Linked DNA regions of Pelobacter seleniigenes DSM 18267. The protein of the gene in region 1 interacts with the protein of each later gene in a pairwise test. Links are inferred from orthologs where the notes say so. Each region holds a gene or a part of one and is shown on either strand. Other genes may lie near its edges. The genes, in order: N909_RS0118115, ftsA and ftsZ.

Region 1 (3,116 bases):
GATGTGCGCGGCGTTGACCTGTTCCTTGATTTCAAACTGGTCCAGATTGCGGCGGTAGAAGCGATCAAGATCGTCCTGGCTGAAAGAAGCGATCTTGTCTTCGTAGCGAGCGGGGTCGAACTGCAGATAGCGCAGGGAGATTTTTTCCGGAATCTGGAACTGCTCGCGATGACCGGCAAAGTAGTCCTGCAGCCCCTGATCGGTGACTTTGACTTTACTTTCCACCAGGGCCGGGGTCAGCCAGACAAAATTGAGATTGATCTTATCGTTCTCTTTGTGAAAGGCGGCCTCGAGGTCGGCATCGCTGACTTCCGCGCCCTGTTGCAGTTTTTCGCGGACTTTCTGGGTCAGCAGCTGACGGCGCTGGGCGGCTTCGAACTGCTCGGGGGTCATCCGCTGATATTTGAGGACCTGTAGGTAACGATCCCGGTTGAACTGCCCGTTCAGCTGAAAAGCGTCATATTTGGAGATGCTGTCGATCAGCTCCTGTTTGCTGACTTCAAGACCGAGCTTGTCGGCCTGTTGCACGAGCAGTTGTTCTTCTACCAGCTGTTGCATCGCCTGTTTGGGCAGGTTGAGCTGTTTTTCCAGGGTGGAGTTGAAACTCCCTTGATAGATGCTCTGGTAAAGATTATAGAGCTGGCTGTAAGCGGTTTGGAAATCGGCATAGCTGATTTCGTCACCATTGACCGTCGCCGCTATGTCGCCACGTTGGGTATTCCCTTTGCGAGATGGCGCGGTCAACATCGTGTAACCGATGACGAAACTCAGGATGATCAAACCGAAAGCTATTTTGATCAGGATCGATTTTTGCTTGGTTCTGACAAAGTCAAGCATCGCGGCGAAACTCCTCTTGTAATTATTGATGTTTCAGAGAAAAAACAGGATGGCATGTTAGACCAGCAATTCGTTGCAATGCAATCCTTTTTTGAGAGATTATCTATTGCTTAAAGGTGGGACTGTTTGTTAGAGTGGCGAAGCTTTTTCAGAATACTTCAATTGACCAATTCATGCTGTTTTCAGCGTTGACAGGACGTGACATGTTTAATGTTTTTAATGCCGTTTGGGGTCTGTTCTCCAATGATTTAGCGATCGATTTGGGAACGGCCAACACACTGGTATATATGAAAGGTAAAGGCATTGTGGTCAGCGAACCTTCGGTGGTCGCGGTCAAGACCGGTGCCGCCGGACAGCGCAAGGTTCTTGCTGTTGGTAAGGATGCTAAGGAGATGCTGGGCCGTACTCCGGGCAGCATTGTCGCTATCCGCCCCATGAAAGATGGCGTTATCGCCGATTTTGACTACACCGAAGAGATGTTGCGCTATTTTATCCGCAAGGTCCACAACCGGAAAAACCTGGTTCGGCCGCGGATTGTCATCTGTGTTCCTTCCGGGATTACCCAAGTGGAAAAACGTGCGGTCAGGGAATCGGCTGAATCGGCCGGAGCCCGAGAAGTTTACCTGATCGAAGAACCGATGGCGGCTGCCATTGGTGCCGGGTTGCCGATTACCGAAGCTTCCGGCAATATGATTGTCGATATCGGTGGCGGCACCACTGAAGTGGCGGTGATCTCCCTGGCTGGAATCGTTTATGCCCAGAGCGTCCGGGTCGGCGGTGACAAACTGGATGAAGCCATTGTTCAGTATATGAAGCGCAAATATAACCTGCTCATCGGTGAGCGGACCGCGGAAGCCGTGAAAATAGGGATCGGCAGTGTCTATGCCGCACCGGGGGAAGAGGTTGTGTCCATGGAAATAAAAGGGCGTGATCTGGTCAGTGGCATTCCGAAAACCATGGAAGTCGGCTCCGATGAAATTCGCGATGCCATGTCCGAACCGGTCAACACCATTGTCGAAGCGGTTCGTATCGCTTTGGAACGAACTCCGCCGGAGTTGGCAGCTGACATCGTCGATAAGGGGATTGTTCTGGCCGGCGGCGGTGCTTATCTGAAAAATCTTGATATTCTGTTGCGCGAAGAGACCGGTCTGCCGGTGGTGGTCGCCGAAGAGCCGTTGTCCTGTGTCGTGCTCGGCTCCGGAGCGGTGCTTGACCAGTTGGACCTGCTGCGCCAGGTGGCGGTCGCGTCCTGATCGCTTGGCTTTTGAGCGGTATGCTTTTGGTTACGAACAGGGAGGATCTGCCGATCCTCCCTGTTTTGTTGCGACTTTCACCCTCCCCGAGTCCTGCTTTCCCGATTCCGGCTGGAGCGGAATATGCGTGAACTGTTCAGACGTTACAAGTTATTGCTGCTGGCAGTCGTGCTGCTCATGGCTACAGTATTGCTCTATTCCTATAACCTCCGTCACAAGTCAACCACGACCTTTTTTGAACGTGCGGTACTGACCTTTGCCGAACCCTTCCAATCCGGCATTGACCAAGCTGTTGATGCGGTCCGCAATGTCTGGAAAAACTATCTTTGGCTGATCGATGCCCGGCAGCGCAATATCGCGTTGCTGCAGGAAAACCGTGAGCTGAAAGCCAAGCTGCTGCAGGTCGAAGAAATTTCCCAGCAGAATCAGCGGCTGCGTGCACTGCTGGCGTTCGTAGATGACCTTGATCGCCCGGCGTTGCCGGCCCAGGTGATCGGCGAGGATGCCAGCAACTGGGCGCGCACCATCGTTATCGACAAAGGGACCAAGGCCGGCCTGAGCAATGGCCTGCCGGTGGTGGCTGCCGAAGGGGTGGTCGGGCGGATCATCAAGATTTCCCAGAACAGCGCCCGGGTGTTGCTGATCACCGATGCGTCTTCGGCGGTTGCCGCATTGATTCAACGGACCCGCACCCGCGGGGTGGCACGTGGTCAGGGGCAGGATCTGTCCGTCGAGTATGCTTTGCGGACCGCCGATATTGAGGTCGGGGACCTGCTGGTGACCTCCGGCATGGGCGGGATCTTTCCCAAAGGACTGCCGCTGGGGAAAGTCGCGGATATCGAAAAGGGGCAGTTCGGGCTGTTTCAGCAAGTCAAGGTCGAGACCATGGTCGATTTTTCCCACCTGGAAGAGGTTCTGGTCATCGTGGGGAAAGACCAATGAGACGGTTTCTGCTCTATCTGTTGATCGGGATCTTTTTTGCCCTGTTGCAGAGCAGTGTCCTGCCGCTGTTTTTTGCGCCGAACT
Region 2 (3,119 bases), 130 kb from region 1 along the record:
TGCATCGAAGTCAATACCATTCCGGGGATGACCGAAACCAGCCTGCTGCCCAAGGCCGCTGCGGCCGCGGGGATCGCCTTTCCGCAGCTGGTTGAAATGTTGTTGGACGACGCGGATCTGGACAAATAAGAGTTGAGACCATGCGTGATCTGAAAAGTCATCAACAGAAGACCAGGAAAGTGCGCAGGAATCGCCGCAAGCAGGAGCGCAAGCCCCTCGAAGTGCGTAAATTCCTGCATCGCGCTTTACGTGTCGGGGTGGCCCTGTTCAGCGCCGCTTTAGTGGTGGTGGGCGGGTTCTTCCTGGTCCAGCTGCTGATGGCTTCGGACATGTTTCGCATCGACACTATCGATGTGACCGGCAATACCCGGCTGACTCGGGAACAGATCGTGCTGTTGTCGGATATTGAGCCCGGGGTCAATACTTTCAGCCTGGATCTGGGCATGATCGGGCACAAAATCGAGGAAAACCCCTGGGTAAAGCAAGCCCGGGTGCAGCGGATTTTTCCGCGCCAGGTCAAAATTACCCTGGTTGAACGTAAGCCGGTGGCGATTATCAACCTCGGCTACCTGTATTACCTTGATGACCATGGCGAGATTTTCAAGGTCCTGGACAGCAGCGACCAACTGGATTTTCCGGTGGTGACGGGATTCGATTATGAGCGTGCCCAGCAGCATGAAACTGAATATGCCCAGTTGCTGAAGCAGATTGTGACGCTGATTGCCGATCTGAAGCAACGCAAGACCCTCAATCTGGCACAGGTCTCGGAAATTCACCGGACCGCTGAAAACGGTCTGACCCTGTTGACCATGAACGGCGGCGTCGCCATTAAGCTGGGCTGGGACCATTTTGCCAGGAAGATCGATCGCCTGGAACAGATTTATGCCCAGCTGCAGCCCAAGCTGCCGATCCTCGATTACATAGATCTCAATGTTGATGAAAAAGTCATTGTTCGAATACAACGGTCGAAAACTTCGGCCAAAAGCTGATACCAAGGGGGTGTCATGAGCAAGAAAACTGAAAATTTGATCGTCGGCCTGGATATCGGGACCACCAAGATCTGTTGCATTGTCGGCAACATGACGGAGGACGGTCTGGAGATTGTCGGTATCGGTACCAGCCCGTCAAAGGGATTGCGCAAAGGTGTGGTCATCAATATTGAAAGTACTGTCGCCGCAATCCAGAAAGCGATTCGCGAAGCTGAACTGATGGCCGGCTGCGAGATCAAATCGGTTTACGCAGGAATTGCCGGCGGTCACATCAAGGGGCTCAATTCCCAAGGGGTGATTGCCATCAAGAACCGCGAGGTCACCACCGAAGATTTGCAGCGGGTTATCGATGCGGCAAAAGCGATAGCGATACCGATGGACCGCGAAGTTCTGCATATTCTGCCCCAGGAATTCATCATCGATGATCAGGACGGCATCCGCGAACCCTTGGGGATGAGCGGGGTCCGCCTGGAAGCCAAGGTCCATATCGTGACCGGTGCGGTGGCCAGCGCCCAGAATATCATTAAGAGCTGTAACCGGGCCGGGGCGGATGTCGCCGATATCGTTCTGGAGCAACTGGCCAGCAGCGAGGCGGTGCTCTCCCCGGATGAAAAGGAGCTCGGGGTGGCCCTGGTTGATATCGGCGGCGGAACCGCCGACATCGCCATCTTCTCGGAAGGGGCGATCAAGCATACCTCGGTCCTCTCCATCGGCGGCGACCACCTGACCAATGACATCGCCGTCGGCCTGCGCACCCCCATGGCGGAAGCTGAGAAGATCAAACAGGCTTATGGCTGCTGCCTGACCTCCATGGTCGGCAAGGATGAAACCATCGAAGTCCCTTCGGTGGGCGGGCGCGAACCACGCATTCTGTCCCGGCAGCTGCTGGCCGAGATCCTTGAGCCGCGGGTGGAAGAAATCTTTTCCCTGGTCAACCGGGAGATTATCAAGAGCGGTTACGAGGATCTGATCGCTTCCGGCGTGGTCATCACCGGCGGCAGTGCCATTCTGCCGGGGATGCCGGAGCTGGCCGAACAGGTCTTCAATCTTCCGGTGCGGCGTGGAAAACCCTTGAATATCGGTGGGTTGGTTGATGTTGTTGCCTCGCCCATCTATGCCACCGGAGTCGGCCTGGTCAAGCATGGCAGCATGAACACCAAGGTGCAGACCTTCAAAGCGGGTGATGCCAACCTGTTTGAGCGGGTTTCACGCCGGATGAAGGAATGGTTCAGTGAGTTTTTCTGATAAATAATTATTATATAATTACTTGTCTATTTAGTTGAATTTTGGTAACTTATAGTAACTTGTATATAACCAGTTTTCGGGGTCGCGGAGAAACCGGAAACACAGCAACAGGGGAGGGCATTATGCCTAATCAAGAGGGAGTCATGTTTCAGTTTGAAGAGAATCTCGATCAGGTTGCGAGAATCAAAGTGATCGGCGTCGGTGGTGGCGGAGGCAATGCCGTTAACACCATGATCCGCTGCAAGGTCGACGGGGTCGAATTTCTTGCGGCCAACACCGATGCACAAGCGCTCCGCAAAAGCGAAGCGTCCATGAAAATTCAGCTTGGTTCCGGACTGACCAAAGGGCTCGGAGCGGGCGCCAATCCGGAAATCGGTCGTCAGGCTGCGGAGGAGGACCTGTCCCGCCTGGTCGAATTGTTCACCGGTGCCGATATGATCTTTGTTGCTGCCGGGATGGGCGGTGGGACCGGAACCGGTGCCGCACCGGTCATTGCCAAGGCTGCCAAAGAGGCCGGGGCGCTGACCGTTGGGGTGGTGACCAAACCCTTCTCCCGGGAAGGTCGGCAACGCATGCAGCGCGCCGATGAAGGGATCGCCCAATTGCGTGAGGTGGTTGATTCGCTGGTGGTGATTCCCAACGATCGCCTGCTCGGCCTGGCTGGTAAAAACATGAGCATCCTGGATGCCTTCAAGCCCGCCGACGATGTGCTGCGGCAGGCGGTGCAGGGGATTTCAGATCTGATTACCACCGAAGGCCTGATCAACGTCGACTTTGCCGACGTGCGCACCGTCATGAGTAACCGCGGTATGGCCATGATGGGGATCGGTATGGCCGAAGGCGAACGCCGCGCTGCCGAAGCCGCCCACAGTGCCATCAGCAGCC
Region 3 (3,132 bases), 130 kb from region 1 along the record:
GGCCAGCGCCCAGAATATCATTAAGAGCTGTAACCGGGCCGGGGCGGATGTCGCCGATATCGTTCTGGAGCAACTGGCCAGCAGCGAGGCGGTGCTCTCCCCGGATGAAAAGGAGCTCGGGGTGGCCCTGGTTGATATCGGCGGCGGAACCGCCGACATCGCCATCTTCTCGGAAGGGGCGATCAAGCATACCTCGGTCCTCTCCATCGGCGGCGACCACCTGACCAATGACATCGCCGTCGGCCTGCGCACCCCCATGGCGGAAGCTGAGAAGATCAAACAGGCTTATGGCTGCTGCCTGACCTCCATGGTCGGCAAGGATGAAACCATCGAAGTCCCTTCGGTGGGCGGGCGCGAACCACGCATTCTGTCCCGGCAGCTGCTGGCCGAGATCCTTGAGCCGCGGGTGGAAGAAATCTTTTCCCTGGTCAACCGGGAGATTATCAAGAGCGGTTACGAGGATCTGATCGCTTCCGGCGTGGTCATCACCGGCGGCAGTGCCATTCTGCCGGGGATGCCGGAGCTGGCCGAACAGGTCTTCAATCTTCCGGTGCGGCGTGGAAAACCCTTGAATATCGGTGGGTTGGTTGATGTTGTTGCCTCGCCCATCTATGCCACCGGAGTCGGCCTGGTCAAGCATGGCAGCATGAACACCAAGGTGCAGACCTTCAAAGCGGGTGATGCCAACCTGTTTGAGCGGGTTTCACGCCGGATGAAGGAATGGTTCAGTGAGTTTTTCTGATAAATAATTATTATATAATTACTTGTCTATTTAGTTGAATTTTGGTAACTTATAGTAACTTGTATATAACCAGTTTTCGGGGTCGCGGAGAAACCGGAAACACAGCAACAGGGGAGGGCATTATGCCTAATCAAGAGGGAGTCATGTTTCAGTTTGAAGAGAATCTCGATCAGGTTGCGAGAATCAAAGTGATCGGCGTCGGTGGTGGCGGAGGCAATGCCGTTAACACCATGATCCGCTGCAAGGTCGACGGGGTCGAATTTCTTGCGGCCAACACCGATGCACAAGCGCTCCGCAAAAGCGAAGCGTCCATGAAAATTCAGCTTGGTTCCGGACTGACCAAAGGGCTCGGAGCGGGCGCCAATCCGGAAATCGGTCGTCAGGCTGCGGAGGAGGACCTGTCCCGCCTGGTCGAATTGTTCACCGGTGCCGATATGATCTTTGTTGCTGCCGGGATGGGCGGTGGGACCGGAACCGGTGCCGCACCGGTCATTGCCAAGGCTGCCAAAGAGGCCGGGGCGCTGACCGTTGGGGTGGTGACCAAACCCTTCTCCCGGGAAGGTCGGCAACGCATGCAGCGCGCCGATGAAGGGATCGCCCAATTGCGTGAGGTGGTTGATTCGCTGGTGGTGATTCCCAACGATCGCCTGCTCGGCCTGGCTGGTAAAAACATGAGCATCCTGGATGCCTTCAAGCCCGCCGACGATGTGCTGCGGCAGGCGGTGCAGGGGATTTCAGATCTGATTACCACCGAAGGCCTGATCAACGTCGACTTTGCCGACGTGCGCACCGTCATGAGTAACCGCGGTATGGCCATGATGGGGATCGGTATGGCCGAAGGCGAACGCCGCGCTGCCGAAGCCGCCCACAGTGCCATCAGCAGCCCGTTGTTGGAAGAGGTCGATATCTCCGGCGCCATGGGTGTGCTGGTCAATATCTCCGGTTCGTCCAACATGACCATGGAAGAATTTGAAGAAGCCTCCACCATCATTCATGAAAAAGTCCACGAAGACGCCAATATCATTGTCGGTCTGGTCATCGACGAAAGCCTTGGCGATAACATCAAGATCACCGCGATAGCGACCGGTTTCGGCGACCCTCAGGAAGAAAAGAAGAAGGTCTCCGACATCATTGATCAACGTGCCCAGATGTTGGCCCAGGCCAGCAGCAAGATCGATCTTGACATCCCGACCCATATTCGTAATCAACAACCGACCGGCGTCCCTTACGGCCGCAGGACCCGCGATCTGCCCAGCCAGCCGCGTGATCTGTTTGTTGACGACGAGCAGTTTGATATCCCGACCTTTCTCAGACGTCGGGTTGATTGATTCGTCCCGTTTTTTACATCGATCCTGTTATTTTCTGCACTGCCTTGCAGATGCATTGAAAGAGTATTGCCTCTGTCATGAACGCCGGTTCTCCGCCCGGCAGATGTACAGCAGTCTGTACATTGTTATGTACTCCCGACGACTCCCTCGTCCAAGGGGCCATTGTGGCCCCTTTTCTTTTTTTCTGTGCAATGGTTTAATATAAGCGTCTTGTCTGCTCGATGCCCACTTGGCCGTTCTCCAGGTGAGAGGAACGGATGTTCCACGGCGATCTGTTGCTACGCCCTGATCATTCAAGGGAAGCTCTTATATTGTTCTGATGGGAGGGAACATGGCGTTTCAGTTTCAACGACGAAACGACGACCCATGGATCAAACGGTTTGCGATGATTTGGGGGGTGTGCCTGGTTCTGATCGGCTTGGGCACCTGGGGATTATACAATTCCCTCTATCGCCAGGAGCTGATCCAACTCAAGGCCGAGTTGACCCGGAATCTTGATCTCAGTGAATTTTACCTCAAAAAAGAGTTGCACGACTTAACCGGTGACCTTGCGTTGCTTTCGTCCAGCAGCGTTTTAAGGACCTATCTCGATAGCCCCTCCTTCGTTGCCCGCCACAATCTGGAAACCCGTTTCAGCGATTTTGTCAACCTGCGCCACCATTACGACCAGATCCGTTTGTTAGCCCCGGACGGTATGGAAGTGATCAGGGTGAACGCCCTGCCGGGGAAGGCGGTCATTGTTGGGGATGAAGAACTGCAGGACAAATCGCAACGCTATTACTTCCGGCAGGCCATCGCCTTACCCCCGGGGGTTTTCTATGCTTCCCCCCTGGACTTGAGCGTAGAAAATGGAGCGATCGAACTCCCCTACAAGCCGATGATCCGGGTGGCTATGAAGCTCATCGACACCCGCAATCAGGTTGCCGGAGTGCTGGTGTTAAACTACCTGGCTGAAAACCTGCTGCAAGGGCTGAACGATATTTTTCCGACCAGTCAGGGGCAGGTTCAGCTCATTAACGGAGAAGGCTTCTATCTCAAGGGGCCCACTCAGGAAAAAGAGTG

What was found.
Region 2: the proteins of N909_RS0118115 (region 1) and ftsA interact in binary tests that used the Escherichia coli proteins (3 or more experiments, as listed by UniProt). The link is inferred for Pelobacter seleniigenes DSM 18267 from one-to-one orthologs.
Region 3: the proteins of N909_RS0118115 (region 1) and ftsZ interact in binary tests that used the Escherichia coli proteins (3 or more experiments, as listed by UniProt). The link is inferred for Pelobacter seleniigenes DSM 18267 from one-to-one orthologs.

The regions. Positions count from the first base shown.
Region 1 is NZ_JOMG01000004.1:261,495-264,610, forward strand. Bases 105-3,065 are described here. They hold N909_RS0118115 (rod shape-determining protein), read left to right. Parts: upstream 105-1,040; coding sequence 1,041-2,090; downstream 2,091-3,065. Other genes in these bases: N909_RS26505 (SurA N-terminal domain-containing protein), read right to left, coding at 105-837; mreC (rod shape-determining protein MreC), read left to right, coding at 2,214-3,032; mreD (rod shape-determining protein MreD), read left to right, coding at 3,029-3,065. Also shown: more of N909_RS26505, read right to left, coding at 1-104; more of mreD, read left to right, coding at 3,066-3,116. UniProt on the Escherichia coli protein: Forms membrane-associated dynamic filaments that are essential for cell shape determination. Acts by regulating cell wall synthesis and cell elongation, and thus cell shape.
Region 2 is NZ_JOMG01000004.1:129,679-132,797, forward strand. The notes cover bases 156-3,119. They hold ftsA (cell division protein FtsA), read left to right. Parts: upstream 156-1,004; coding sequence 1,005-2,234; downstream 2,235-3,119. Other genes in these bases: N909_RS0117565 (cell division protein FtsQ/DivIB), read left to right, coding at 156-989; ftsZ (cell division protein FtsZ), read left to right, coding at 2,378-3,119. Outside these bases: N909_RS0117560 (D-alanine--D-alanine ligase), read left to right, coding at 1-129; more of N909_RS0117565, read left to right, coding at 141-155. UniProt on the Escherichia coli protein: Essential cell division protein that assists in the assembly of the Z ring. May serve as the principal membrane anchor for the Z ring.
Region 3 is NZ_JOMG01000004.1:131,171-134,302, forward strand. What follows is about bases 1-2,977. They hold ftsZ (cell division protein FtsZ), read left to right. Parts: upstream 1-885; coding sequence 886-2,070; downstream 2,071-2,977. Other genes in these bases: ftsA (cell division protein FtsA), read left to right, coding at 1-742; N909_RS24875 (response regulator), read left to right, coding at 2,402-2,977. Also shown: more of N909_RS24875, read left to right, coding at 2,978-3,132. UniProt on the Escherichia coli protein: Essential cell division protein that forms a contractile ring structure (Z ring) at the future cell division site. The regulation of the ring assembly controls the timing and the location of cell division.